Regions from separate parts of the Mycobacterium sp. 852002-51613_SCH5001154 genome, predicted to be linked through region 1. Evidence: predicted binding sites of a transcription regulator. Region 1 holds the regulator's gene; the other holds the start of a gene.
The links. Region 1 encodes HspR, which represses chaperone genes until heat shock. Its sites were predicted from a motif close to ANNTGAGTNNNNNNNACTCANNT; they were not measured.

Region 1 (14,522 bases):
GCGTCGTCGATGGTGTCGGGGCGGTGGTATTCGAACGCGGACGGTTTCACCGTTCCCCCCGTTCCAGCTGGGCGGCTATCGACGCCGGGCTGGCCGGCAGCCGGGTGATCGTCACACCCAGCGGTGCGAGCGCGTCGTTGACGGCGTTGATCACCGCAGGCACCGAGCCGATGGCCCCGCCCTCGCCGGCGCCCTTGTAGCCGCCGGGCCCCGGCCCGGGAATCTCGACGTGACCGAATTCGATCGGCGGCACCTCGGTGGCCGTGGGCAGCAGGTAGTCGACGAAAGTCGTTGCCAGCGGGTTGCCGTCGTCGTCGTAGACCATGTCCTCCATCAGGGCACCGCCGATGCCCTGCACCGTTCCGCCGGCGATCTGGCCCTCGACGACCGACGGGTTGATCATCGGCCCGACGTCCTCGCTGACGATGTAGCGCAGCAGCGTCACCTTGCCGGTCGCCACGTCCACCTCACAGGTGCAGGCGTGGGTCGCGTTGGACCAGTGGATGGGGTTGGTCGAGTTGAACCGGGCGGTCGCCTCCAGGTTGGTCGACATCCCCGGTGGCAGCTGCTGCGGCGAGTAGTAAGCCACGTACGCCAGCTCGCCGAACGACACCGACCTGGCCGGGTCACCGCGGACGCTGGCCACCGAAAACCCAAGTTCCACTTCCGATTCCGCGACCTTGAGGTGGTGCGCGGCCAGCGCGACGATCTTCTCGCGCAGGATGGCGCCCGCCTCGCTGACCGCCCCCGCGGTCATCGGCGCGCTGCGGCTGCCCTGCGTGCCGGCCCCGTAGGGGGTGACCGCGGTGTCGCCCTGGATGGTGGCCACGTCGTCGATGTCGGCGCCCAGCGCGTCCGCGGTCAACTGGACGACGGTGGTCTCGATGCTGTTCCCGCTCGAGCCGCCGTTGACGTACACGTTGATCTTGCCGGTCGGTTCCATGCGGATGGTGGCGCCTTCGGTGGCCAGGTGGCCGGTGGCGGCGCCGGTCGGCTCGATGTAGGCCGAGAAGCCAAGGCCCAGATAGCGGCCCCGCGCCAGCGCCTCGGCTTGCTCTTTGCGAAACCCTTCGTGGTCAAGGATTTTCACCGCCTGCTCGAAGGTTTCGATCGGGGCGACGTGGTCGTAGGGCATGCCGTTGGGGTTGACGTAGGGCATCTCGTCGCGGCGCAACAGGTTTCGGCGGCGCAGCTCCACCGGGTCGGTGTTCATCTTGCGGGCGGCGATGTCGAGCAGGATCTCGCGCGCCAGCGTCTCGTACTGCCACGGGCCGCGATAGGCGGCCAGGCCGCTGGTGTTGGAGAACACCGTCTTGTAATTGAAGCTGGCTTTGGGCACCCGGTAGGGGCCCGGGAAGAACATCCCGATGGCGGCCGTCGTCAGCACCGGATACGGCGTCGGGTAGGCGCCGATGTCCTGGACGAAGTCGATGTCCGCGGCCGCGATGTTGCCCTCGGCGTCGAAAGCCATGCGCGCGGTGCCGTCGACGTGCCGGGCCTGCCCGGCCGACATCAGGTTCTCGCGCCGGTCCTCGATCCACTTCAGCGCCGCCGGCACCTTGCGCGCGGCCAACATGATGCACATGTCCTCGCGCATCGGGACTACCTTCTGACCGAAGCCGCCGCCGGTGTCGCGCATGATGACCCGAACTCGTTGCGCCGCAATGCCTAACAGTCGGGCGCAGAACGCCCGCAGCTCGTGCGGGGTCTGCGTCGACGCCCACATGGTGAGTTCTCCTGTGACGGCCGTCCATTCCACGACCAGGCCGCGGGTCTCGATCGGCACCGGCGCGTAGATCTGCTGATAGATGTGCTCTTTGACGACGCACGGCGCGTTGGCGAACAGCTCTTCGTCGGGCGGGGCCCCGCCCATCCCGCCGGCGACGTTGTTCGGGTAGGCGTCGTGCACCAGCACATCGGAGTCCTGGGCCCGGGTGAAGTCGCTGACCGCGGGCAGCGGCTCGTAGTCCACCTCGACGAGTTCCAGCGCGTCCTCGGCGATGTAGCGGCTCTCGGCGACGATGAGCGCGACGGGGTCGCCGACGAACTTGGCCTCGCCCTCGGCCAGCGGCGGTCGCGGGGTGTCCGGCATGTCCTTGCCGGCGACGGCGTGCCACGCCTCTTTCACGTCCGGGTTGAGGTCGTCGGCGGTGAACACCGCGCGCACACCGGGCAGCGCCAGCGCGGCCGAGGCATCGATGCCGTTGATGCGCGCCCGCGCGAACGGGCTGCGCACGAAGCAGGCGTGCAGCATGCCCGGCCGCGAGATGTCGTCGACGAAGCTGCCGCGGCCGGTCAGCAGCCGGCCGTCCTCCACCCGCTGGACGCGGGTGCCGGCGTACCGGGGCGCCGGGGTGACGGCGCGCCCTTGTACGTCCTGACTCATGACGCTCCATCCGACGCCGGTGCATAGCGAAGTTATCGCTTTGGGAGAAGTGCAATGTCATCATAGGAGAGTGGGGTTACCGGAGTCGACCTCTCCACCACACAGCATCGGTGTCGTGCTGGCCGCGGGCGCCGGGCGGCGCTATGGCAAGCCGAAGGTGCTGGTCGAGGGCTGGCTGCAGACTGCGGTCGACGCCCTGCGCGCCGGGGGCTGCGCCGACGTCGTCGTCGTGCTGGGCGCCGCGCAAGTCTCCGCCCCGACCGGGGCCGTCGCGGTCATCGTGCCGCGGTGGGAAGACGGGTTGAGCGCCTCGGTGCGCACCGGCCTGGAGTCGGCCGGCCGGATGGGCGCGGATTACGCCGTGCTGCACGTTGTCGACACCCCGGACGTCGGTTCCGCCGTGGTGGCGCGGGTGCTCGGCCGCGCGATCGCGTCCCCCAGCGGGCTGGCGCGCGCCGTGTTCGGTGACCGCCCGGGCCATCCGGTGGTGATCGCGCGCCGGCACTGGCCCGAGGTCCTGTCGAACATCTCCGGTGATCGCGGCGCCGGGGCGTACCTGCGCACCCGGCACGACGTCGAGGTCGTCGACTGCGCGGACCTCGCCGGCGGTCAGGACATCGACGAGCCTTAGGCCGCCGGGGATGGGTCGGCGGCCGGCAGCGCGGTGTCCTGGGCTGCGGCGTGCACCCGGTGGCGGACCAGATACCAACCGCCGATCAGCCCCGGGATGCCGACCGCCATTGCGCCGAGCAACCACGGGCCTTGGACCTTGTCCAGCAACATCAAGACCAGGACGCCGGCCAGGAAGGCCAGCGTCAGGTATCCGCTGTAGGGCGCGAGCGGCATCCGAAAGTGCGGCCGTTGCAACTTCCCGGCGCGGGACAGCCGGTAGAACCGCAGCTGGCTCGCCACGATCGTGCCCCAGGCCACCACCACGCCCACGGCGGCGATGTGGAGCACGATTTCGAACGCCTGGCTCGGTTTGACGGCGTTGAGCACGATGCCCAAGAGGCCGACAACGGCGGTGAGCAGGATTCCGCCGTAGGGCACGCCGTTCTTCGTCATGGGTGCGGTGAACTTCGGGCCGCTGCCGTTGATCGCCATCGACCGCAGGATGCGGCCGGTGGAGTAGAGCCCGGCATTCAGGCTGGACAGCGCCGCGGTCAGGACGACGAGGTTCATCACGCTGCCCGCCCCGCCGAACCCGACCTTCGAGAAGAACGTCACGAACGGGCTCACGTGGTCCCGGTAGGCGGTGTGTGGCAGCAGCAGGGCCAGCAGGATCGTCGACCCGATGTAGAAGATGGCGATGCGAAACACCACCGAGTTGATCGCGCGCGGCATGATCTTGTGCGGGTTCGCGGTCTCGCCGGCCGCGATGCCGACGAGTTCGACGGCGGCGTAGGCGAAGACCACCCCCGAGGTGACGAGCACCAGGGGCAGCAGGCCGGCCGGCAGGAGGCCGCCATGGCTCTCCCACAGCGCCACGCCGGGATCGTGACCGTCGACCTTGAAGCGGCCGACCAGGAAGACGATGCCGACGACGAGGAACGTCACCAGGGCGAGCACCTTGATCAGCGAGGCCCAGAATTCCAGCTCGCCGAACAGCTTGACCGAGATCAGGTTCATCGCCAGCACCATGACCAACGCGATCAACGCCAGCGTCCACTGCGGGACGGCCTGAAACGCCGTCCAGTAGTGGCAGTAATGCGCGATCGCGGTGGTGTCCACGATCCCGGTCATCGCCCAGTTGACGAAGTACAGCCAGCCCGCGGCGAAAGCGGCCTTCTCGCCGAAGAATTCCCGGGCATAGGACACGAAGGATCCCGACGAAGGGCGGTACAGCACGAGTTCGCCGAGGGCGCGCAGGATCAAGAACACGAAGATGCCGCAGATCCCGTACACCAGGAACAGCCCCGGCCCCGCCGACGCGAGCCTTCCGCCGGCGCCCAGGAAAAGACCCGTTCCGATGGCCCCGCCCAGGCCGATCATCTGTACCTGGCGGTTCGTGAGCCCCTTGTGATAGCCCGCGTCTTCGCGGGTGAGCCGCGCGGCGGCGCTGTCGAGCTGTGCCATCAAGCTCCTGCCGGGGGTGGCTCCAGGGAAGCTCAGGTTAACCCATCGGCGAGCCGCCGGCCTCGCTGTGCGGCTGCCGGTCCTTCGAGGGCCGTTGGTCGCCGCGCACTTTTTCGGTGCCCCGGGAACAAGACGGCGAGGTGCGCCGTTAGCATGATCAAGAAGTTGAGCGAACCAGACTCAATGCTGGGTTGACACCGCGGTGTCGCCAAGAGCAGTCTTGAGCGGGGTTCACTCAGCATAGTGGCACCAAGAAGGCTCTACTCAATCAGGAGGAATCACTATGGCTCGTGCGGTCGGTATCGACCTCGGGACCACCAACTCCGTCGTCGCAGTTCTCGAGGGCGGTGACCCCGTCGTCGTCGCCAACTCCGAGGGCTCACGGACGACCCCGTCCATCGTCGCGTTCGCGCGCAACGGCGAGGTGCTCGTCGGCCAGCCCGCCAAGAACCAGGCGGTGACGAACGTCGACCGCACCATCCGTTCGGTCAAGCGGCACATGGGCACCGACTGGTCCATCGAGATCGACGACAAGAAATACACCGCGCAGGAGATCAGCGCGCGTGTGCTGATGAAGTTGAAGCGCGACGCGGAGGCGTACCTCGGTGAGGACATCACCGACGCCGTCATCACCGTTCCGGCGTACTTCAACGACGCCCAGCGCCAGGCGACCAAGGAAGCCGGCCAGATCGCCGGCCTGAACGTGCTGCGCATCGTCAACGAGCCGACCGCGGCCGCGCTGGCCTACGGCCTGGACAAGGGCGAGAAGGAACAGACCATTTTGGTCTTCGACCTCGGTGGCGGCACGTTCGACGTCTCGCTGCTCGAGATCGGCGAGGGCGTGGTCGAGGTCCGCGCCACCAGCGGTGACAACCACCTCGGTGGCGACGACTGGGACGACCGGGTCGTCGAGTGGCTCGTCGACAAGTTCAAGGGCACCAGCGGCATCGACCTGACCAAGGACAAGATGGCGATGCAGCGGCTGCGTGAGGCCGCCGAGAAGGCCAAGATCGAACTCTCGAGTTCGCAGGGCACCTCGATCAACCTGCCCTACATCACCGTCGACGCGGACAAGAACCCGCTGTTCCTCGACGAGCAGCTGACCCGCGCCGAATTCCAGCGCATCACACAGGATCTGCTGGACCGCACCCGTCAGCCGTTCCAGTCGGTGATCAAGGACGCCGGCATCTCGGTCTCCGAGATCGACCACGTGGTGCTAGTGGGTGGTTCCACCCGCATGCCCGCGGTGTCCGAGCTGGTCAAGGAGATGACCGGCGGCAAGGAGCCCAACAAGGGCGTCAACCCCGATGAAGTTGTGGCGGTGGGAGCGGCTCTTCAGGCAGGTGTGTTGAAGGGTGAGGTGAAAGACGTTCTGCTGCTTGACGTTACGCCGCTGAGCCTGGGTATCGAGACCAAGGGTGGCGTGATGACCAAGCTCATCGAGCGCAACACCACGATCCCCACCAAGCGGTCGGAGACCTTCACCACGGCCGACGACAACCAGCCGTCGGTGCAGATCCAGGTCTATCAGGGTGAGCGCGAAATCGCTTCGCACAACAAGCTGCTCGGCTCCTTCGAGCTGACCGGCATCCCGCCGGCTCCGCGCGGCGTCCCGCAGATCGAGGTCACCTTCGACATCGACGCCAACGGCATCGTGCACGTCACGGCCAAGGACAAGGGCACCGGCAAGGAGAACACGATCAAGATCCAGGAGGGCTCCGGCCTGTCCAAGGAGGAGATCGACCGGATGATCAAGGACGCCGAGGCGCACGCCGAGGAGGACCGCCAGCGTCGCGAGGAGGCCGACGTTCGCAACCAGGCCGAATCGCTGGTCTACCAGACGGAGAAGTTCGTCAAGGAGCAGCGCGAAGCCGAGGGCGGGTCGAAGGTTCCCGAGGAGACGCTGTCCAAGGTCGACGGCGCCATCGCCGAGGCCAAGACGGCCCTGGGCGGCACCGACATCGCCGCGATCAAGGCGGCGATGGAGAAGCTGGGCCAGGAGTCCCAGGCGCTCGGACAGGCGATCTACGAGGCCACCCAGGCCGCGGGCGGCGCGGAGGCCGGTGCAACCGGCGGACCGTCGGGCTCGGCCGACGACGTCGTGGACGCGGAGGTGGTCGACGATGACCGGGAGTCCAAGTGACGGACGGAAATCAGGAACCGGTAACGGTCACCGACAAGCGGCGGATCGACCCCGAAACGGGTGAGGTGCGCCACGCCCCTCCCGGCCCAGAGCCGGGAGGGGGCACGTCGCCCTCCGGGGATTTTGCGGGCGAAAGCCCCGAGGAGGCCGGCAAGGCCGCCGAATTGCTGGGCGACCTGCAACGGGTCCAGGCCGACTTCGCCAACTACCGCAAGCGTGCGCTGCGCGACCAGCAGGCCGCCGCGGACCGCGCCAAGGCCGCCGTCGTCAGCCAATTGCTGGGCGTGCTCGACGATCTCGAGCGGGCGCGCAAGCACGGCGACCTGGAGTCCGGCCCGCTGAAGTCGGTGGCCGACAAGCTGGACAGCGCCCTGACCGGACTCGGTCTGGTGGCGTTCGGCGAGGAAGGCGAGGACTTCGACCCGGTGTTGCACGAAGCCGTGCAGCACGAGGGTGACGGCGGCGACGGCTCCAAGCCGGTGATCGGCACGGTCATGCGGCAGGGTTACAAGCTGGGCGAGCAGGTCCTGCGGCACGCTCTGGTGGGTGTCATTGACACAGTCGCAGACACGGTGCCGGACGACGGCGCCGCGGCGGCGGGGCCGGCCGAATCGAACGATAACCCCGGCGCATCCGGTGAATAGACCACACAATCAGCACAACAACAGAACAGAAAGGTGGAAGGGGGTGACGCGACATGGCCCAGCGAGAATGGGTCGAAAAGGACTTCTATAAGGAGCTGGGCGTCTCCTCTGACGCCAGTCCCGAAGAGATCAAACGCGCTTACCGGAAGCTGGCGCGCGACCTGCATCCGGACGCCAACCCCGACAATCCCGCCGCCGGCGAGCGATTCAAGGCGGTGTCGGAAGCGCACAACGTGTTGTCGGATCCGGCGAAGCGCAAGGAGTACGACGAAACCCGCCGCCTGTTCGCAGGCGGCGGATTCGGCGGCCGCCGGTTCGACACCGGTGGTTTCGGCGGCTTCGGTGCTGGCGGTGACGGCGCCGAGTTCAACCTCAACGACCTGTTCGACGCCGCCGGCCGAAGCGGTGGCGCCAACATCGGTGACCTGTTCGGCGGCTTGTTCGGGCGCGGCGCAAGCGCCCGTCCCAGCCGGCCGCGCCGCGGCAACGACTTGGAGACCGAGACGCAGCTGGACTTCGTCGAGGCCGCCAAGGGCGTGGCGATGCCGCTGCGGCTGACCAGCCCGGCGCCGTGCACGAACTGCCATGGCAGCGGCGCACGTCCGGGCACCAGCCCGAAGGTGTGCCCCACCTGCAACGGTTCCGGCGTGATCAACCGAAACCAGGGCGCGTTCGGCTTCTCCGAACCCTGCACCGATTGCCGGGGCAGCGGCTCGATCATCGAGCACCCCTGTGACGAGTGCAAGGGCACCGGGGTCACCACCCGCACCCGCACCATCAACGTGCGCATCCCGCCCGGCGTCGAGGACGGGCAGCGCATCAGGCTGCCGGGGCAGGGCGAGGCCGGGCTGCGCGGGGCCCCGTCGGGCGATCTGTACGTGACCGTACATGTGCGGCCGGACAAGGTATTTGGGCGCGACGGTGACGACCTCACCGTGACCGTTCCCGTCAGCTTCGCCGAATTGGCCTTGGGCTCTACGATTTCGGTGCCCACGCTGGACGGCAAGGTGGGCGTGCGGGTACCCAAGGGGACCTCCGACGGCCGCATCCTTCGGGTGCGTGGGCGTGGTGTCCCCAAGCGCAGCGGCGGTAACGGGGACCTGCTCGTCACGGTGAAGGTCGCCGTGCCGCCGAACCTGGAGGGCGCGGCCGCCGAGGCGCTGGAGGCTTACGCGGCCGCCGAGCGTGCCAGCGGGTTTGACCCACGCGCGGGATGGGCGGGTAATCGCTGATGGCCAAGAATTCACGAGACGAGTCTCGGACGTTCCTGATCTCGGTCGCCGCCGAGCTGGCCGGCATGCACGCCCAGACCCTGCGTACCTACGATCGCCTCGGCCTGGTCAGCCCGCAACGCACTTCCGGTGGGGGACGGCGTTATTCGGAGCACGACGTCAACCTCCTGCGCGAGGTGCAGCGGCTGTCCCAGGACGAGGGCGTCAACCTCGCCGGCATCAAGCGCATCATCGAGCTGACCAATCACGTCGAGGCGCTGCAGGCGCGCGTGCAGGAACTCACCGAGGAGCTGGCACAGCTGCGCGCCGGCCAGCGCCGCGATCTGGCGGTGGTGCCCAAGAGCACCGCCGTGGTGGTGTGGCAGCCGCGCAGAACGCGCGGCTGATCAGACCCGGATCGAAAACTGGGTGACCGCGGGCTCGCCCGGCCGCGCGCAGCGATAGCCGCCGCGGCGCAACGCGTCGGTCGGCGCGGTCATCGGCTCGAAGCACACGATGCGTTTCGCGGGGTCGTCGCCGGTGGGCGCGAAGATCTGCGTCGCGGGATACCCCCGTTCGAAGTGGACCTCCACGCGCCGCCCGCCCCCCGAGACCGCGAACACCGCGCCGTCGGGCACCTGGTCGTAGGCGTCGTCAAAAGCCTTGTCCCCCAAGGGCTCCGCGAGCGCTGCCGGGAGCTCGGATTCGCCGGTGGGCAGCCCGAGGTCGTCGAGCCGCAGATGCCGCAGCGGCGGCGTCTCGATCACCCACTCGGCGCGCGGCGCGTCGGGGATTTGTAGGTAGGGGTGAAAACCGAAGCACAGCGGGACGGCGCGGGCGCCGGTGGCGGTCACCGTGGTGCGCACCGTCAGCGTCCGCTCGGCCAGCCGCACCGCCAGCGTCAGCACATGCGGATACGGGAAGCTGGCCAGCAATTGCGGGTCGGCGGCGAAATCCAACTCGGCGGTCAACTCGTTGGCCGACTCGGCGGTCACCCGCCAGCCCGGGTAGGCGGCCAGCACGCCATGGATCGGCAACCCGTTCGGATCGGCACGGACACGGTTTTCACCCGGCGTCAGCGTCGCCGTCACGCCTTCGGCCGTATAGGTGTTCTCGCCCAACCGATTCGCCCACGGGTACAGGATCGGGATGCCCATCGTCTTGCCCGCCGCCACGTAGGCGTCCAGCCCGCGCCGTTGCCCGAGCAGCTCCACGCCGGCATCGCTCAGCGAGGTGCCGATCATGCCCGCCTCGGGCACGAACTCCGCGGCCACCGGCGACGCCGGGTCGCGCAGGGTGACGACGCGCATGCTTACCTCCACAGTGGGTCGTGCTGGATATGTTCCGGCGGAGCGCCTTTGGCGATCAGGGCGGCCTTGGTGGCCCGCACCATCGCCGGCCCGCCGCAGATCAGGATCTGCCGGTCGCCCCACCCGCCGTATTTGGTCACCACGTCGGGGAGCCGGCCGGTCTGCCGCACATGCAGGCCGCGTGGCGGCGTGCAGTCGGGATAGTCGGCGGCCCATGCCGGGTCGGCGCTGTACTCCGACACCGGCGACACCGACAGCCATGGATTGTGGGACGCCACCTGCCACAGGGTGGGCAGGTCATAGAGCTCGCAGCGGTAGCGGGCGCCGAAGAACAGGTGCACCCGCGGGTTCACCGCGTACCGGCTCAGGTCCATGATCAGCGCCCGCAGCGGTGCCAGCCCGGTGCTACCGGCGACCATCAGCACGTCGCCGCCGTCCCGGTCGACCCGCAGACCGCCGTGCGGACTGGACAGCCGCCACCGGTCGCCGGGCCGGGTCTCGTTGACGATGGCGGTACTGACCAAGCCGCCGGGCACCACGCGGATGTGGAACTCGATGCCGCCGCCGGGATCCGCCGGGATGGCGGGCGACAGGTACCGCCAGCGGCGCGGGCACTGCGGGACGTGGACGTTGACGTACTGGCCGGCGTGATAGTCCATCGGGCGGTCGAGCTGCAGCCGGACCACCGCAAGGTCGCGGGAGACTCGCATGTGTTCGATGACCGTGCCGTCCCACCAGGCGGGCCCCTCCTCGGCGTCCGCGGCGCCGCGCATCACCCCGACGATCAGGTTGAGCGACTGGTCGGCCGCCTCGTCGACGGAGTCGGTCCAGGCATCGCCGAGATGGGTGCGCAACGTCGACAACAACGCGCGCTGCAACGTGTCGTAATGCTGGGGCAGCACACCGTATTTGCGGTGGTCCCGACCGAGCTGAGCCAGGAAGGCGACCGGTTCCTGGGCGCGCTGGGCGACGAGTTCGCCGTACACCCAGTGCAGGGCGTGGGCGAAAGCGATCCGCTGCCCGCCCATTTCGGGCGGGAACAGGTCGCGTACCGACACGTCCATGCCGAACCAGTGGGTGTAGAACCGGCGGACGAGTTCGTTGCCGGGGCCCGACTCCTGCTGCGCGAAGGCGTCGCGCAGCACCCGCAACGCTTCGGTGTCCTCGAGCCCCACGGGGCCCGATTCTAGGCGCGCCGGCCGTCGGGATATTTTCAACAATTAATGAAATGATACCGTCGTCGTATGCCGTCACCTGCTGCTTCCCCATCCGATGCGCGAAAGCGCAGGGGCCGCCGCCAGGGCGAGCCCGTGTCGAAGGATGTGGTGCTCCGCGCGGCCAAGCAGCGATTCGCCGCCCAGGGCTACGAGAAGACGACGCTGCGTGAGATCGGCGAGGACGCCCACGTGGACGCCGCGATGGTGCTGTACCTGTTCGGGTCCAAGGCCGAGCTGTTCCGTGAGTCGATGCGGCTGGTCCTGGATGGCGGCGTGCTGGTCGCCGCGATGACCGGCGGCTCGCGCGCCGACATCGGCGCCCGGTTGGTGCGGGCCTACCTGCAGATCTGGGACGAGCCGGAGACCGGGCCGACCATGGTCGCCATGATGCACTCGGCGATGCTGAATTCCGACGCGCACGAGGCCTTCCGCGATTTCATGCGCGGTTACGTGATGGCGGCCATCTCCGGCGTCCTGGGTGAGGGTCCGGACACCTTGCTGCGGGCCAACCTCGCCGGCACCAACCTGGTCGGCACCGCGCTGTTCCGCTATGTGATGAAGGTGGGCCCGCTGGCCGATCTCGGCACCGACGAGGTGGTCGCGCTGATCGCGCCCAGCGTGCAGCGCTATCTGACCGCGGACGTGGACGAGCTGGACCTGCCGGCCGGCTATCGCCCGTGACCGGCTCAGCCCTGCTTGACGGTGTTGGTCGTCCCGGCGTTGACGACGTTCGGTGACCCCCAGTGGAAGGTGACCGCGTTGCCGGTCCCGGAGGTGCTGACCGCGTCCGCGCTGTCGACCGCGACGCGGTTGCCGTGGCCGGAGACACTGACGCTGGTGCAGTGCCCGGTGACGGTGACGGTGTTGGTCTGGCCGCTGACTGACAGGTAGCCGCCCTGGCAGCGGATGGTCTTCGACGTGCCGGTGCCGTTGACCTGCAACGTGCCCGACTCCGGGACGGTCGCCGACGGTCCGGCCCCGCCGAGGTCGGTGCGGAACCCGGCTACGGCGAGTCCCGCCAGCGACAGCCCGGCGACCACGATGGCCAGCCGGAACGCGCCGCGGACGCGGCCCGCCTCGGCCCGCTCCTGGTGCGGTTCGGTCTGCGTCATCGCCAGGTGGGTACCCCGCGCACCATATCGTCCAAAACTCGTTAGAGTTGAGCGGAACACACTCAACCTTGACGGCGTTGAACAACGCGACAAGCATTTTCCCTACTTATGCGAACGGAGGCGTCGTGGACTCTTTCAACCCGACAACCAAGACGCAAGCGGCCCTGACCTCGGCGCTTCAGGCGGCCTCGGCCGCCGGCAACCCCGAGATCCGCCCCGCGCACCTGCTGATGGCCCTGCTCACGCAGGCCGACGGCATCGCGGGACCGCTGTTGGAGGCTGTCGGCGTCCAGCCCGCGACAATTCGAACCGAGGCCGAGCACCTGGTCGAACGGCTGCCGCAGGCCAGCGGCGCCAGCTCGCAGCCGCAGCTGTCGCGCGAATCGCTGGCCGCCATCACCACCGCCCAGCACCTGGCCGTGGAGATGGACGACGAGTACGTCTCGACCGAGCACCTGCTGGTCGGTCTGGCCACCGGTGATTCCGACGTCGCGAAGCTGTTGACCGGCCACGGCGCGTCGCCGCAGGCCCTGCGCGACGGCTTCGTCAAGGTCCGCGGCAGCGCCCGCGTCACCAGCCCCGAGCCCGAGGCCACCTATCAGGCGCTGGAGAAGTACTCGACCGACCTGACCGCCCGCGCCCGGGAAGGCAAGCTCGACCCGGTCATCGGGCGGGACAACGAGATCCGCCGCGTGGTGCAGGTGCTGTCGCGGCGCACCAAGAACAACCCGGTGCTCATCGGTGAGCCCGGCGTCGGCAAGACCGCGATCGTCGAGGGCCTGGCCCAGCGGATCGTGGCGGGCGACGTGCCGGAGAGCCTGCGCGACAAGACCGTCATCAGCCTGGACCTCGGCTCGATGGTGGCCGGCGCCAAGTACCGCGGCGAGTTCGAGGAGCGGCTGAAGGCCGTCCTCGACGACATCAAGAACTCCGCCGGGCAGATCATCACGTTCATCGACGAGCTGCACACGATCGTCGGGGCGGGCGCGACCGGCGAGGGCGCCATGGACGCCGGCAACATGATCAAGCCGATGCTGGCCCGGGGCGAGCTGCGGCTGGTCGGCGCCACCACGCTCGACGAGTACCGCAAGTACATCGAAAAGGACGCCGCGCTGGAGCGGCGCTTCCAGCAGGTGCTGGTCGGCGAGCCGTCGGTGGAGGACACCGTCGGCATCCTGCGCGGGCTCAAGGACCGCTACGAGGTGCACCACGGTGTGCGCATCACCGACTCGGCCCTGGTCGCCGCGGCCACTTTGAGCGACCGCTACATCACCGCCCGCTTCCTGCCGGACAAGGCCATCGACCTGGTCGACGAGGCCGCGTCGCGCTTGAAGATGGAGATCGACTCGCGGCCCGTCGAGATCGACGAGGTCGAGCGCCTGGTGCGCCGCCTCGAGATCGAGGAGATGGCGCTGGCCAAGGAAGAGGACGAGGCGTCCAAGGAGCGGCTGGAGAAGCTGCGCTCCGAGCTGGCCGACCAGAAGGAGAAGCTGGCCGAGCTGACCACCCGCTGGCAGAACGAGAAGAGCGCGATCGACGCGGTCCGCGAGCTCAAGGAGCAGTTGGACACGCTGCGCGGGGAGTCCGAGCGCGCCGAGCGCGACGGCGACCTGGCCAAGGCCGCCGAGCTGCGCTACGGGCGGATTCCCGAGGTGGAGAAGAAACTCGACGCCGCGCTGCCGCACGCCGAGGCGCGCGAGAACGTGATGCTCAAGGAGGAGGTCGGACCCGACGACATCGCCGACGTGGTGTCGGCGTGGACCGGCATCCCGGCCGGGCGGATGCTCGAGGGCGAGACCGCCAAGCTGCTGCGCATGGAAGACGAGCTGGGCAAGCGCGTCATCGGCCAGAAGAAGGCGGTGACCGCGGTTTCCGACGCGGTGCGCCGCAGCCGGGCCGGCGTCGCCGACCCCAACCGGCCGACCGGGTCGTTCATGTTCCTCGGGCCGACCGGTGTCGGTAAGACCGAGCTGGCCAAGGCGTTGGCGGAGTTCCTGTTCGACGACGAACGCGCGATGGTCCGCATCGACATGAGCGAGTACGGCGAGAAGCACTCGGTCGCACGGCTCGTCGGCGCCCCTCCGGGTTACATCGGCTACGACCAGGGTGGTCAGCTGACCGAGGCGGTGCGGCGGCGGCCGTACACGGTGATCCTGTTCGACGAGATCGAAAAGGCGCACCCGGACGTGTTCGACGTGCTGCTGCAGGTGCTCGACGAGGGCCGGCTCACCGACGGGCAGGGCCGCACGGTCGACTTCCGCAACACCATCCTGATCCTGACGTCCAACCTCGGGTCGGGCGGCAGCGAGGAGCAGGTGATGGCCGCGGTGCGCTCGGCGTTCAAGCCCGAGTTCATCAACCGGCTCGACGACGTGATCATCTTCCACGGCCTCGAGCCCGGCGAGCTGGTGTCGATCGTCGAC
Region 2 (14,522 bases), on a different contig from region 1:
CGGAGTGCTCGCCGTGTTCGGAGACCATCCAGAATTGGTTGTCGACCAGGCGTCCGCCCACGGCGGTGCGCCGCGGCTTGCCGCTCTTGCGGCCGGTGGTTTCCAGGATGATCCCCGGCATCTGCCGGCCGACCGGGTTGACGAGCAGCCGCTGCACGCGGTGGACGACTTGGCGTTTGAGAGTCACGGTTTCATTCAACGCCGAGCTTGGCGCCATGTCACCGTGCAACGAAAACAACCGCCCCCGAAGGGGCGGCTGCCTCGTCATGCCGTTTTAGGTCCCGGGGTTGACCCCGCCGCTGACCTGGCCGGAGCCTGAGGTCCCGCCTGCGGGAGTGAACACCTGGAAACCGGTAGTCGTGTTGACGCCCCACTGACCCAGCTGCGGGTTGAATACGACGGGAAGCTGGGTCCCGTCGGGGTCACCCACTGGCGGCACCCAGGTGGCTGGGAGCCCGTAGCGGACCGGGTCGTTGTAGTGCCCCGGCGGGGGGAACCCGTTCTGTCCCGGGGGAAGTGGGCTGCCCGGCTCGTTGCAGTTGACGCCCGGGGCGCCCGGGTTACAAATCGGCTGTCCCGGCACGTGTTGGCCCGGACCCGGTACGTCCCGGTCGCCTCCTGGCACATTCGGGCCCGGAATGTTCGGATTCGGCACATTCGGACCGTCCGGACCGGCTTGTGCGATTCCGGCGCCGATTCCCAGCGCCGCGGACGTGATACTTCCGGCCATGAGAGCGCCGGCTGTGATTTTGCTCAGATTCATAAGTGAACCCCCTTGTCGAGCGATTTGGCCGCCTGAATAGCAGCTGAACCAATTGACTTGGTGATTCGCTCACCCCACCGCCCTCACGGGCAGCCGAACCTCCAACCCCCTGATACCCGACACATGGACGCGGAAAACCTCCGTTGCCCTGCCGCCGGCGTCAGGCCAGGTCAGCCGCTCGCGCCGGGCGGGGGACCGCAACGCCGACGGCGCGTAAACCGACTCTCGCGGAACGCCGAAGGTCAGCGAACGGCGGGGGATGGATGATCCCCTCCGGCTCGACTGTCGGCCCCAATGTCGGCGGGAAGGTTGCCAATGCGGAGCAAATCTGCGCGAGATCACGGCCATCAACGGATCTCAACGCGCTTGACCGGGATGCGAGCGAGTTTGCTACGCATCCCGGCCAAGCTCATGTCAAGCAGCGACCGTAACGGTCTCGGCCGCCGGCTCGAGCGCCTGCCTGACGATGTCGGCGACGTCGGTCATCGGTTTGACCGTCAGCGCGTCGAGCACCTCCGCGGGCACGTCATCCAGGTCGGGCTCGTTGCGCGCCGGAATGAAGACCGTTGCCAGGCCGGCCCGTTGGGCCGCCAGCAGCTTCTGCTTCACGCCGCCGATCGGCAACACCCGCCCGTTCAGCGTGACCTCGCCGGTCATGCCGACGTCGGAGCGCACCTGACGTCCGGTGGCCATCGAGACCAGCGCGGTCACCATGGTGACACCGGCCGAGGGTCCGTCCTTGGGCACCGCTCCCGCGGGAACGTGCACGTGGATGCGCCGGTCGAGGGCCTTGGGATCGACGCCCAACTCGGCGGCGTGGGAGCGCACGTAGGACAGCGCGATCTGCGCCGACTCCTTCATCACGTCACCCAGCTGACCGGTGAGCTGTAAACCCGCCTCGCCGTCCGTCGCGCCCGCTTCGATATAGAGCACGTCGCCGCCCAGGCCGGTGACGGCCAGGCCGGTGGCGACGCCGGGCACGGCCGTGCGTTCGGCCGACTCCGGGGTGAAACGCGGGCGGCCGAGGTATTCGACCAGATCCGGCTCGTCGATGGTGATCGGCTCGGGCGTCTCCGCGAGCTTGGTCGTCACCTTGCGCAGCGCCTTGGCCAGCAGCCGCTCGAACTGGCGCACGCCGGGCTCCCGGGTGTAGTCGGCGGCGATCTTGCGCAGAGCGGCGTCGGTCAGCGTGACCTCGTCCTCGGTCAGCGCCGCCCGGTCCCGCTGGCGGGGCAGCAGGTAGTCCCGGGCGATGGCGACCTTGTCGTCCTCGGTGTAGCCGTCGATCTGCACCAACTCCATGCGGTCCAGCAGGGCCGACGGGATGTTCTCGATGACGTTGGCGGTGGCCAGGAACACCACGTCGGACAGGTCCAGGTCCAGGTCCAGGTAGTGGTCGCGGAACGTGTGGTTTTGCGCCGGGTCGAGCACCTCGAGCAGCGCCGCACTCGGGTCGCCCCGATAGTCGGACCCGACCTTGTCGATCTCGTCCAGCAGCACAACGGGGTTCATCGAGCCCGCCTCGCCGATGGCCCGCACGATCCGGCCCGGCAACGCGCCCACATAGGTGCGCCGGTGCCCGCGGATCTCGGCCTCGTCGCGCACACCGCCCAGGGCGACGCGCACGAACTTGCGGCCCAGCGCGCGGGCGACGCTCTCGCCCAGCGACGTCTTGCCGACGCCGGGCGGACCGGCGAGCACCATTACCGCGCCGGAACCGCGGCCGCCGACGACCTGTAGCCCCCGCTGAGCGCGGCGGGCCCGCACGGCCAGGTATTCGACGATGCGGTCCTTGACGTCGTCCAGCCCGTGGTGGTCGGCGTCCAACACCTCGCGCGCGGCCTTCAGGTCGGTGGAGTCGTCGGTCCTGACGTTCCAGGGCAGGTCGAGCACGGTGTCCAGCCAGGTGCGGATCCAGCCGCTTTCCGGGCTTTGGTCGCTGGACCGTTCCAGCTTGCCGACCTCGCGCAGCGCGGCCTCGCGCACCTTCTCAGGCAGGTCGGCCGCTTCCACGCGTGCCCGGTAGTCATCGGACCCGTCGGGCTCGCCCTCACCCAATTCCTTGCGGATGGCGGCCAGCTGTTGGCGCAGCAGGAACTCCTTCTGCGTCTTCTCCATGCCCTCGCGCACGTCCTCGGCGATCTTGTCGTTGACCTCGACCTCGGCGAGGTGGTCGCTGGTCCAGTCGATCAGCACCCGGAGCCGCTCGGCGACATCCTCGGTCTCGACCAGTTGCCGCTTCTGCTCGCTGGACAGGTAGGACGCGTAGCCGGAGGTGTCGGCCAACGCCGACGGGTCGGTGAGCCGGTTGACGTAGTCGACGATCTCCCAGGCCTCGCGCCGTTGCAGCATGGCCAGCAGCAGCTTCTTGTACTCGGCCGTCAGCGCCTTGACTTCGTCGGTCGGCTCGATGTCGGGGACCTCGGTGACCTCGACCCACAGCGCCGCCCCCGGCCCGGACGCACCGGCCCCGATCTGGGCCCTGCGCTCACCGCGCACGACGGCCGCGGTGCCGCCGCCTGCGATGCGTCCGACCTGCAAAATCTTGGCGATCACACCGTGCGACGGGTATCGGTCGTCCAACCGGGGCGCGATCAGCAGCTGCCCGGATTCACTCGCCTGAGCAGCGTCGATTGCCGCCCGCGCGGCCTCGTCGAGCGCGATCGGAACGACCATTCCGGGCAACACGATGGTGTCGGCGATAAACAGCACCGGCACCGATTTGGCTTCAGCCATCAATCCTCCAAAAACTGAGTCTGATGCGCTCAACCCAGGTGGGCGCCGGTTTGTTCCCCTCCGAGGCTCCGCGGCGGGTAAGTGGTGGCTATCACGTTGGCGGTCTTGGATAATCGGTCCGTGCCGCTGACGCACCCCGCCTCGACCGCCCTCGACCCGGATGTCCTGGAATCCGCGGCCAGAGACATCGCTTCCGTCGGCGCCATCACCTTCCTCGTCGACGACGATGCCGTCACCTATGCCGTCGATGGCTCGACGATCCGCATCAACGAGGGGCAGCGCACTGGAGACGCCGTCGTGCGGCTGTCCCGACGGGCGTGGGACGACATGGTTGGCCAGATCCGCACGGTCATCAACCTCCTGCTCAGCGACGAGTTGTCCTTCGAGCGGGGTGGCTTCGACCAGCTGGCCGACTGGGACCCGGTCCTGCGGTACCTGCACGCCGGCGTCCCGCCCTACGATCCGGCCCGCGCCGACCTGAAGCTGCGCGACCCGCTCGCCACATTCACGCTCGACGCGGACGACGCCGAGTTGTGCGCACAGCTGCAGACCATGGGCTACCTGCACGTCAGCGGCGTGTTCGACGCCGATGAGATGCGGGCCGCCAACCGTGAGGTCGACCGCCTTGCGGCCCGGGCCCGGCCGGGGGATGACCGGTCGTGGTGGGTCACCGACGAGGACGGCGGCAGCGTGCTGTGCCGGTTGGTCTACGCAACGCTGCGCTCGCCTGTCCTCGCCGCCTTGGAAAACGATCCCCGGGTGCGCAGGCTGGGCACCCTCATCAATCCCGCGCTGCGGCCCGCACCCGACCGGATGGAAGGCAGCGCGGTGTTGCTCAAAGTGCCAGGCAACCCCAGCGGGCTGTCGAACATCCCCTGGCATCAGGACTGCGGCATGGGTGGGCACGCTCTCATGTGCCCCGCGGTCAGCATCGGAATTCAACTGACCGGCTCGGAGGCGTCGACCGGCAACCTTCAGGTGGTGCCGGGCAGCCACGGTCAGGCGATTCATTACCGCTGGGAACATCGGCTCCAACGGGTACCGGTGGTGAGCATCGACACCGCCCCCGGCGACGTGACCGTCCACGTCCAGGACCTGATGCACGCCTCACCCCGGCCGACCGGCGCCGGCGGCCGGCGCACGATGTACGTCACGCACTACCCGCCCCAACTCTTCGAGCACGTCGGGCCCGGCGAGGCCTTCAACGACCTGGTACGCAACCGCACGGAGCGCGTCGCCCGCCTGCAGTAGCGCCGTCAGGCGGGCGGTTCGACAGGCCCCAGGCGTCGCAGTTGTGCGACGTGGTTGGGGGAGAGCTCCTCGAGGCAGGTGACACCCAACAGACGCATGGTGCGCATCACGCCTTCGGCCATGATGTCGATCGCGCGGGCGACGCCGGGTTCGCCCCCGGCCATCAGCCCGTACAGGTAGGCCCGCCCGACGAGCGTGCACCGCGCGCCCAGCGCGATCGCCGCCACGATGTCGGCACCCGACATGATGCCGGTGTCCAGCAGGATCTCGGTGTGCTTGCCGACCTCACGCGAGACCGAGGGCAACAGGTGGAACGGCACCGGGGCCCGATCAAGTTGGCGCCCACCGTGATTCGACAACACGATGCCGTCGACGCCGCGATCGACGACGGCACGGGCGTCGTCGAGCGTCTGGATGCCCTTGACGACCAACTTGCCGGGCCACTGGGCCTTGATCCACTCCAGGTCATCGAAGGTGAGGCTGGGGTCGAACATGGTGCTCAGATACTCGGCGACGGTTCCCGACCAGCGGTCCAGCGACGCGAACGCCAGCGGCTCGGTGGTCAACAGGTCGAACCACCATTTCGGGTGCGGCACCGCATCCAGGACGGTGCGCAGCGTCAGCGTCGGCGGGATCGTCATCCCGTTGCGGTTGTCGCGCAGCCGGGCGCCGGAGACCGGAACGTCGACAGTGACCAGCAGGCTGTCGAATCCCGCATCGGCAGCGCGCTGGACCAGTGCCATCGAGCGTTCCCGGTCGCGCCACATGTAGAGCTGAAACCACTTCCTGCCCTGCGGAACAGCGGTCACCAGGTCCTCGATCGCGCAGGTGCCGAGCGTGGACAGCGAGAACGGAATGCCGGCCTTGGCCGCCGCCGCCGCGCCGGCGATCTCGCCCTCGGTGTGCATCAGTCGGGTGAAGCCGGTGGGCGCGATGCCGAATGGCAGGACCACCGGCTGGCCCAGCACATTCCAGCCGGCGGTGACATTGCTGACATCACGCAGGATCGTCGGGTGAAACTCGATGTCGCGGAACGCTTGCCGGGCGCGCTGGATGGAAAGCTCGTCCTCGGCGGCGCCGTCGGTGTAGTCGAACGCCGCCTTGGGCGTGCGACGTTTGGCAATGCGTCGCAGATCTTCGATGGTGTGCGCGGCATCGAGGCGGCGCTTGGTCGCGTCGAACTGCGGGCGCTTGAACTGGATCAGCGGCGCGAGGTCGCGCAACTTGGGCACTCGTCGTTTGACCGCCATATGTGCAACCGTAGTCACATGGAATCGGCGAGCGACCCCTTCGACCTCAACCGCTTCGTCGACGCGCAGGCCCCGGTGTACCGAAACGTGGTCGAAGAGCTGCGCTCCGGACGCAAACGCAGTCACTGGATGTGGTTTGTCTTCCCGCAGTTACGCGGCCTGGGTGGCAGCCCGACCGCGGTGCATTACGGCATCTCCTCGCTCGAGGAGGCGCGCGCCTATCTGCGCCATGAGCTGCTCGGCCCGCGGTTGCGTGAGTGCGCCCGGTTGGTTAACCAGGTGCAGGGCCGATCGGTCGCGGACATCTTCGGCTCGCCCGACGACCTCAAGCTGCGCTCGTCGATGACGCTGTTCGCCCGCGCCACGGACGATAACGAGGAATTCCGCGCGGTCCTCGACAAGTACTACGACGGCCGGCAGGACCAGCTGACTCTGGAACGCCTAGGCCGGGCTTAAGATTCGCCACCCATGCGGTTCCACGACCAGCAAGTTCACCACCTCTTGCGGCGGGGCCGACGAGCCGCCGATGACCCGCCGGCGAGACGTGCCCAGTTCCGACAGCGCCACGCGCATCGGCTCGTCGTCGATGTTGAGCGCGACCAGCAGCGCGTCGTCGCCGCTGCGGGTCTCGTAGAGGTAATGCCGGTTTTCCAGCCGCAGCGCGGTGGTCGAGGCACGGTGCAGCCACGGGTGACGGCGGCGCAACCCGACCAGGAACTGGTGCAACGCCCAGATTTCCGCCCCGAACGCATCTAATTCCAATGGGGGAGAGGCGAACTCGGGGCGCACGGCGTCGTCCCCGCCATAGCGCTCCTCCTTGACACCGCGGAATCCCAGCTCGTCGCCCGCGTACACGCTGGGCACGCCGCCGACGGTGAGCAGCAGCACCAGGGCGTGCGCCACGTGCCGGGGGTTATCCAGCTGGCTGGCTATCCGGGTGACGTCGTGGTTGCCGATGAAGGTGAGCGGGACGAAGCCGGCCAGGAACTCGCCATGCCGCTGCAACGCCCAGTCCAGCTCGAAGAAGTTGCCGTCGTTGAGGCTGCTCCAGATCGCCTTCCACAACTCGTATTGCGTCGCCGAGTCGAACGTCGCGGCCCGCACGACGGCGGCGTAGTCGCCATGGATGAGCTCGCCGACGAACCAGGCTTCGGGGAAGCGCTTTCGCACCCGCGGCAGCGTTGAGGCCCAAAACCGTTCCGGCACCGTGTAAGCCGCGTCGAGTCGCCAGCCGTCGGCGCCGCGTTCCAGCCAGTGCGCCATCACGTCCGCGGTGTAGTCGATCACTTCGGGGTTGTCGTGGTTGAGCGTGATCAGCTCGGAGTGGCCCTCGAAGGTGTGAAAGCGTCCCGGGCGCCCGCGAAACCAGCGCGCCGCGGCCCCGTCGTTCGGCGCCTCCTGGTAACGGGGGAAATCCACGCCGACGTGATTGAACACGCCGTCGAGCAGGATGCGCAGGCCGCGCCGACGGGCCTCGGCGACGAGGTGGTCGAAATCGGCGTCATCACCGAGCCGGGGGTCGATGCGGTAATGGTCGGTGGTGTCGTAACCGTGGGTGCGCGAGGCGAAGATCGGGCCCAGCGCAACGCCGGATGCGCCCAGTGCGATGGCGTGGTCGAACCAGTCGACGAGCCGCCGCAGCCGGTGTTCTCCCGGCTGCGGCGGCTCCGACGAAGGAAAGGCGCCGACGAACCCCAGCGGATAGACCTGCCACCAGATCGCGTGTTCTACCCAGGCCGGTGCCGTCACTGCGTCAGCCGACGGTGGCCAGCGTCTGGGCGGCGACAATCGCTTGTGCCACGCCGGAAATGATGGCCGCGGCCTTCAGCGCCTCCTGGATGGTTTCCCGGGAGACTCCCGCCTCGCGCAGCGTGTGTTCGTGGGAGGCCACGCAGTCCGGGCATCCGTTGATCGATGACACCGCGAAGGACCACAGCTCGAAGTTCGCCTTCTCCACGCCGGGATTGGCGATGATGTTCATCCGCAATCCCGCACGCAGGTCGTCGTACTTGCCGCCGAGAAAGCCCCGGCCACGGTAGAACACGTTGTTCATGCCCATGATCGATGCGGCGCCCAGCGCCGCGTTGTACGCCTCGGCGGACAGGATGTCGGCCGCCTCGGCACCGATCTCGGTGATTACCTGAGTGTTTCGCGTCGCCGCGGCGCTCGCCAGCAGGGTGCCCCACAGCTGCTCCTCGTTGAGCTCGGTCGTGCGCGTGATCGAGCCGAGGTTGAGCTTGAGGTCCTTGGCGTACTCGGGCAGCGCTTCCTTGAGGTTTTCTACGCTCATCTCGTCTCCCTGTTCAGACCCTACGCGACTAAGCCGAGGCCTTGAGCAGCTCGGCGGCATTCAGCGTCGGGTCGCCCTTGCGCCAGTTGCAGGCGCACAGCTCGTCGGACTGCAGGGCGTCGAGGACCCGCAGCACTTCCTCGACGTTGCGTCCGACGGATCCGGCAGTGACCGAAACGAATTGGATCTCGTTGTTGGGGTCGACCAGGAAGGTTGCCCGGTCCGCCACACCGTCGGCGTTGAGGACGCCGGTGGCCAGGCTCAGCTCACGCTTGATGTCCGAGAGCATGGGGAAGGGCAGCTTCTTCAGATCTTCGTGCTGCGCGCGCCAGTTGAAGTGCACGAATTCGCTGTCGATCGAGACGCCCAGGACCTGCGCGTCGCGGTCGGCGAACTCGTCGTTGAGCTTGCCGAACGCGGCAATCTCGGTCGGGCACACGAAGGTGAAGTCCTTGGGCCAGAAGAACACAACGCGCCACTTGCCTTCGTGGTCCTCACTGGTGACGGTGGTGAAATAGTCCTCGGGCTGCTTGGCGTCGACCTTGGACAAATCGCCCGCGATCAGCGCGGTGAGCTCGTAGTCGGGAAACTGGTCGCCGACGGTCAGCAAAGGCATGGCTCTCCTAATTTGGATTCACTCAAGATTAGCAATTTCATTGCCCATGGTGCCCGCTCGGCCGGTCTGAAGTAAAGGTGATATTTCCCACTATACTTATCGGTATGCCCGATAAGATTTATCAGCCGACGATCGCCGGCCTCCGCGCGTTCGCCGCGATCGCTGAAAAGCGTCAATTCAGCGGCGCTGCAACCACTCTCGGAGTCAGCCAGTCCACGCTTTCGCAGGCACTTGCGGCGCTCGAGACAGGGCTCGGCACCCAGCTCATCGAGCGCTCGACGCGGCGTGTCCTCTTGACGGCGGAGGGCACGGAGCTACTTCCGCGCGCCCAGGCCGTCATTGAGGCGGTGGACGCATTCACCGCCGCCGCCTCGGGCTCATCCGATCCGCTGCGAGGCGGGATGCGGCTGGGACTGATACCGACGGTCGCGCCCTACGTCTTGCCGACCGTCCTGGCCGGCCTGGCCGAGCAGTTCCCCGGAATGACGTTGCGGGTGACCGAAGACCAGACCGAACGGCTGATGACGGTATTGCGCGAGGGTGCGCTCGATGCGGCGCTCATCGCCCTGCCCGCCGACGCCGGCGGCGTCACCGCGATCCCGATCTACGACGAGGATTTCGTCCTCGCGCTACCGCCTGGGCATCGGCTGTCGGGAAAGCGGCGGGTTCCGGCGACGGCGCTGGCCGACCTGCCCCTGCTGCTATTGGACGAGGGGCACTGCCTGCGCGACCAGGCGCTCGACGTGTGCCACAAGGCGGGCGTGCGAGCGGAGCTGGCCAATACCCGGGCGGCGTCGCTGGCGACGGCGGTGCAGTGCGTGACCGGCGGCCTGGGGGTGACGCTGATCCCGCAGAGTGCGGTGCCGGTCGAGGCGACGAGAAGCCGCCTGGGGCTGGCGCAGTTCGCCGCGCCCCGCCCAGGACGGCGCATCGGGTTGGTGTACCGCTCGTCGAGCGGCCGTGACGAGTCCTACCGGCGATTGGCGGACATGATCGGCAAGTTGATCAGCGGCGAACATCCCGTCCGGCTGGTCAAATAGCGCGGCCGGCGCGGGTAGGTTCTGCCTATGGAAAAGGTCATCGCCGTCCTCATGCGTGCCGATTCGGACGAGGGGTGGTGCGCCCGCCAGCGGGGCCCGGTCGCCCGCGCCCTGTTGGATTTGGGTCTGCCGGGGTTGTCGATCAACGTCCGCGACGACGCCGTGCGCCATTCACTGATGACGCTCACGACACTGGATCCGCCGGTCGCGTCGGTGGTGAGCATGTGGACCCAGCAGTGTTACGGCGAGCAGATGTCCGCAGCGCTGACCCTGCTCGAGGCCGAATGCGAACAACTCGCCGCCTATCTGGTGACCGAGTCGGTCCCGCTCAGGGCACCGGTAACCGAATCCGGTTCTCGCAGCGCGGGATTGGCTAACATTGCGCTGCTGCGTCGGCCCGCCGGCCTGGACCAGGAGAGCTGGCTGACCCGGTGGCAGCGCGACCACACCTCAGTGGCCATCGAGACGCAGGCGACCTTCGGCTACACCCAGAACTGGGTGGTGCGCACCCTCACCCCGGACGCACCGGGAATCGCGGGCATCGTCGAAGAGTTGTTCCCAAAGGAGGCGATCACCGATCTCAAGGCGTTCTTCGGTGCCGCCGACGACAACGACCTGCAGGACCGACTGGGCCGAATGGTCGCCAGCACCACGGCGTTCGGCGCCAACGAGAATATCGACACCGTCCCCACCAGCCGCTACGTCTTCAAGACACCGTTCATCGAGGAACTCTTATGACAACACTGCGTGACGCCGTGGCGTTGGCCGCCGCGGAAAATGGCCTGGCGGTGGTGTCCACCGTTCGGGCCGACGGAACGGTGCAGGCTTCGTTGGTCAACGTTGGTTTGTTGCCGCATCCGGAAAGCGGCCAGGAGGTGCTGGGCTTCACCACCTACGGCAAGGTCAAATTGGCCAACCTCCGGGCTCGGCCGCAGCTGGCGGTCACCTTCCGCACGGGATGGCAGTGGGCGACCGTCGAGGGCCGCGCCGAGCTCGCCGGCCCCGACGACGCGCGGCCTTGGCTGGCTACGGACGACCAGCTGCGGCTGTTGCTGCGCGAGGTTTTCACCGCCGCCGGCGGCACCCACGACGACTGGGACGAATACGACCGCGTCATGGCACGGGAGCGGCGCGCCGCCGTGCTGATCGTGCCCACCCGCGTCTACAGCAACGGCTGACGTCGTTAGGCTGCAGCCGTGACGCTGCAGATCAATGACGAAAAGCGGGTGCGCACCCTCACGCTGAACCGGCCCGAGGCACTGAACGCATTCGACGAAGTCCTGTACGACCTGACCGCCGAAGCGCTGTTGGCCGCTGCTGACGACCCCGAGGTCGCCGTGGTGCTGCTGACCGGCGCGGGCCGCGGCTTCAGCGCCGGTACCGACCTCGCCGAGATGCAGGCCCGCATCACCGATCCGGATTTTACGCCAGGCAAGCACGGTTTCGTCGGACTGATCGACGCCCTGAGCGCGTTCCCCAAGCCGCTCATCTGTGCGGTCAACGGTGTGGGCGTGGGCATCGGCGCCACGATCCTGGGCTACGCCGATCTGGCCTTCATGTCGTCGACGGCCCGCCTCAAGTGTCCGTTCACCAGCCTGGGGGTGGCGCCGGAAGCGGCCTCGTCGTATCTGCTGCCGCAGCTAGTGGGCCGGCAGAATGCCGCCTGGCTGTTGATGTCCTCGGAGTGGGTCGATGCGGACGAGGCGTTGCGAATGGGCCTGGTCTGGCGGGTCTGCGAGCCCGAGGACCTGTTGCCCGAAGCCCGTCGGCACGCGGAAATCCTTGCCAGTCGGCCCATTTCGAGCTTGATGGCGGTCAAGCACACGATGATGGAACCGGTGCGTCCGGAGATCGCGGCGGCCACCGCGCGGGAAAACGCTCACTTCGCCGAACTGATGGGCGCACAGGCCAATGCGGCGGCCCTGGCGGACTTCAACAAAGCGCGGGGCTAAAGCGACGGAGCGGTCTCGAGATTTGCCGACGCGGCGATGATCGCCCGCAGGGTCCTCTTGCAACGCCCGCAGTCACCGCCGGCCCCGCACGCCGCCGCGACCTCTTTGGAGGTGGAGGCACCGCGCGCGACCACCTCGGACACCGTGTGGTTCGTGACGCCGACACACAGGCACACGTACATCAGCGCATCCCCTGCATGCTGGCGACATTCCCTTCGTCGACGGCGTGGCCAAGCGACCGCACTTTCGTCCTCCGAACCGACAGCGTTATTAGTTGAGTCTAACCTAAGTTCGTTAGCGCAGTCTAACCTTAGTCGCTAGCAACGTGCCCCACTCGCTCCGCAAGCAACACACACTGAGCACAGCCATACCTTGCTGGAAGATCGCCACTCGTCGTGGCAAAGTGCGGGTACGGCCCGGCACGGTGCGTTCAGCCCAGCGCACCCGGCCCGGAGCCACGAAATGACCGCCGTTTCACGTCACCGTAGGGGAGTGATCATGCAAGGGGATCCGGATGTTTTGCGCCTGCTCAACGAGCAGTTGACCGGCGAGCTCACCGCGATCAACCAATATTTCCTGCACTCCAAGATGCAGGACAACTGGGGATTCACCGAGCTCGCCGAGCACACCCGGGCCGAGTCCTTCGACGAGATGCGGCACGCCGAAGCGATCACCGATCGCATTCTGCTGCTCGACGGGCTGCCCAACTACCAGCGTCTGTTCTCGCTGCGCATCGGCCAGACGCTGCGCGAGCAGTTCGAGGCCGACCTGGCCATCGAGTACGAGGTGATGGACCGGCTCAAGCCCGGCATCATCATGTGCCGCGAGAAGCAGGACTCCACCAGCGCCAATCTGCTGGAAGAGATCGTGGCGGACGAGGAAAAGCACATCGACTACCTCGAGACGCAACTCGAGCTGATGGACAAGCTCGGGGTGGAGCTCTACTCGGCGCAGTGCGTCTCGAGGCCGCCGAGCTAAGCCTCGGTCAGGCCCGCCCGCGTCGCAATCGTCTGCGGTCTCGGGCGTGACCGGCTGACGAAGCCGCCACGTTCAAACTCGGATGGCAAGGTGGCCAGCCGATTAGTCTCCCGGCATGGATCGCATCTGGCAGTGGGCGTGGAATCGGTTCCGGACGCGGTACTCGTGGGTGATCTATGCGGTCAGCGTCTCCGAGTTGCTGTCGGTCTACCTCACGCTCTCGTTGCTGATCGTCGCGTTCGAACGGTCCGATCGCTACGTCGAGGCGGTCGCGGTGACCGTTGGCACCGTGCTGGTGATGGTGTACGTGACCAATCTCCCCGGACTGGGCGGGAGCCGTCTTGTTGAGCGGTGGGCGGCCGGGCGCGAGGTCGATCGGGCGAGGGCGCTGGAAGCCACGTACGCGTGGAGCCGGACGGCCGGACCCCGCGGGGTGGGGGCCAATGGTGTTTTCATCGCCGTGTTATTCCTCGTCGTGGGTGCGATCGCCGGGGCGACCGGGCCACGATTAGCCCAGTTCGCGATCCTGGGCGCCGCCACAGGAACTTCGGTGGTGCTCATCGCTGTGCACAGCTACCCCGAAGGGGCCCTGCGGCCCGCCAGGGTCGCTCTCGCCGGAGACACCGGAATGGGTGACGCCCTGCCTCGCTCTCGCCCGACTTTCGCCGCGTGGTCGAACGTGTCCGTGCTCGCGGCCGCGTTCATTTTCGCCGTCGTCGGCGCGCTGTTCGCAGTCGCGATCGATCGGGTCCGGGAGGCCCCGGTCCTCATCGTCGTCATCGGTTGTGGCTTGGTGCTTTTCTTCGCAGTGCCGCTCACCGTCGGCGCCTCGTTCGCCCCGTCCCTGCAACCCCTTCGCGACCTTGCCGCAGGAACCGAACGTGTTGCGGCCGGCAACTACAGCCAACGCCTGCCGGTGGTTCAAGACGACGATCTCGGCGCACTGGCGGCGTCCTTCAACCGCATGCAAGCGGGATTGGCCGAGCGGCAACGACTTCACGCCGCGTTCGGGACATACGTCGATCCGGCCCTGGCTGCACGCCTGCTGGAGCAGGGCGACGATATGTTCACCGGAGAACGCCGCGAGGTGTCGGTGATGTTCGTCGACATCCGCGACTTCACGCCGTTCGCCGAGACACATACCGCCGAAGACACGGTGGCCCGCCTCAATGCCCTGTTCGAGATCGTGGTGCCTGCCGTCGTCGACGCCGGTGGGCACGTCAATAAGTTCCTCGGCGACGGTGCACTAGCGGTGTTCGGCGCGCCCAACGACCTTGCGGAGCATGCCGACGCCGCGGTGGGCGCCGCGGTGCTGATCCACCGCCGTGTCGCCGCGCGATTCGGCGGCACGCTTCGGATCGGCATCGGCATCAATACCGGCACGGTGATCGCCGGCACCATCGGCGGCGGCGGCAAGTTGGAGTTCACCCTGATCGGTGACACCGTCAACGTCGCTGCCCGCGTCGAGCAACTAACCAAGACCACCGGCGACGCAATCCTTCTCACTCGGCAGTGCGTCGACGCCCTGAGTTCTCGGCCGCCGGCGCTGATCGACCGGGGGTCCCACGCCCTGAAAGGTAAGTCAGCCCCCGTGCAGGTCTTCAGCCTCCAGCAAGAGACCGACGCGCGGGTTGATTGTCGCTAGC

Region 2: a site for HspR is predicted at 3,512-3,534, ahead of lon (endopeptidase La). Genes of this name have one in related genera too.

Annotation. Positions count from the first base shown of each region.
Region 1 is NZ_LZII01000055.1:87,967-102,488, reverse strand. It holds gene A5750_RS15295 (xanthine dehydrogenase family protein subunit M) at 1-50, opposite strand, end outside; gene A5750_RS15290 (xanthine dehydrogenase family protein molybdopterin-binding subunit) at 47-2,386, opposite strand; gene A5750_RS15285 (NTP transferase domain-containing protein) at 2,457-3,017, shown strand; gene A5750_RS15280 (amino acid permease) at 3,014-4,462, opposite strand; gene dnaK (molecular chaperone DnaK) at 4,746-6,605, shown strand; gene grpE (nucleotide exchange factor GrpE) at 6,602-7,249, shown strand; gene dnaJ (molecular chaperone DnaJ) at 7,303-8,481, shown strand; gene A5750_RS15260 (heat shock protein transcriptional repressor HspR) at 8,481-8,867, shown strand; gene A5750_RS15255 (aldose 1-epimerase) at 8,868-9,770, opposite strand; gene A5750_RS15250 (FAD-binding oxidoreductase) at 9,773-10,945, opposite strand; gene A5750_RS15245 (TetR family transcriptional regulator) at 11,015-11,668, shown strand; gene A5750_RS15240 (DUF3060 domain-containing protein) at 11,674-12,099, opposite strand; gene clpB (ATP-dependent chaperone ClpB) at 12,225-14,522, shown strand, end outside.
Region 2 is NZ_LZII01000049.1:24,588-39,109, reverse strand. It holds gene A5750_RS12680 (nitroreductase family deazaflavin-dependent oxidoreductase) at 1-217, opposite strand, end outside; gene A5750_RS26345 (hypothetical protein) at 275-730, opposite strand; gene lon (endopeptidase La) at 1,178-3,499, opposite strand; gene A5750_RS12665 (phytanoyl-CoA dioxygenase family protein) at 3,620-4,750, shown strand; gene A5750_RS12660 (alpha-hydroxy acid oxidase) at 4,756-6,000, opposite strand; gene A5750_RS12655 (DUF1810 domain-containing protein) at 6,019-6,456, shown strand; gene A5750_RS12650 (alpha-amylase family protein) at 6,442-7,749, opposite strand; gene A5750_RS12645 (alkyl hydroperoxide reductase) at 7,754-8,290, opposite strand; gene A5750_RS12640 (peroxiredoxin) at 8,319-8,906, opposite strand; gene A5750_RS12635 (hydrogen peroxide-inducible genes activator) at 9,011-9,946, shown strand; gene A5750_RS12630 (EthD domain-containing protein) at 9,974-10,684, shown strand; gene A5750_RS12625 (TIGR03618 family F420-dependent PPOX class oxidoreductase) at 10,681-11,124, shown strand; gene A5750_RS12620 (enoyl-CoA hydratase/isomerase family protein) at 11,143-11,898, shown strand; gene A5750_RS12615 (bacterioferritin-associated ferredoxin) at 11,895-12,080, opposite strand; gene bfr (bacterioferritin) at 12,397-12,876, shown strand; gene A5750_RS12605 (adenylate/guanylate cyclase domain-containing protein) at 12,992-14,521, shown strand.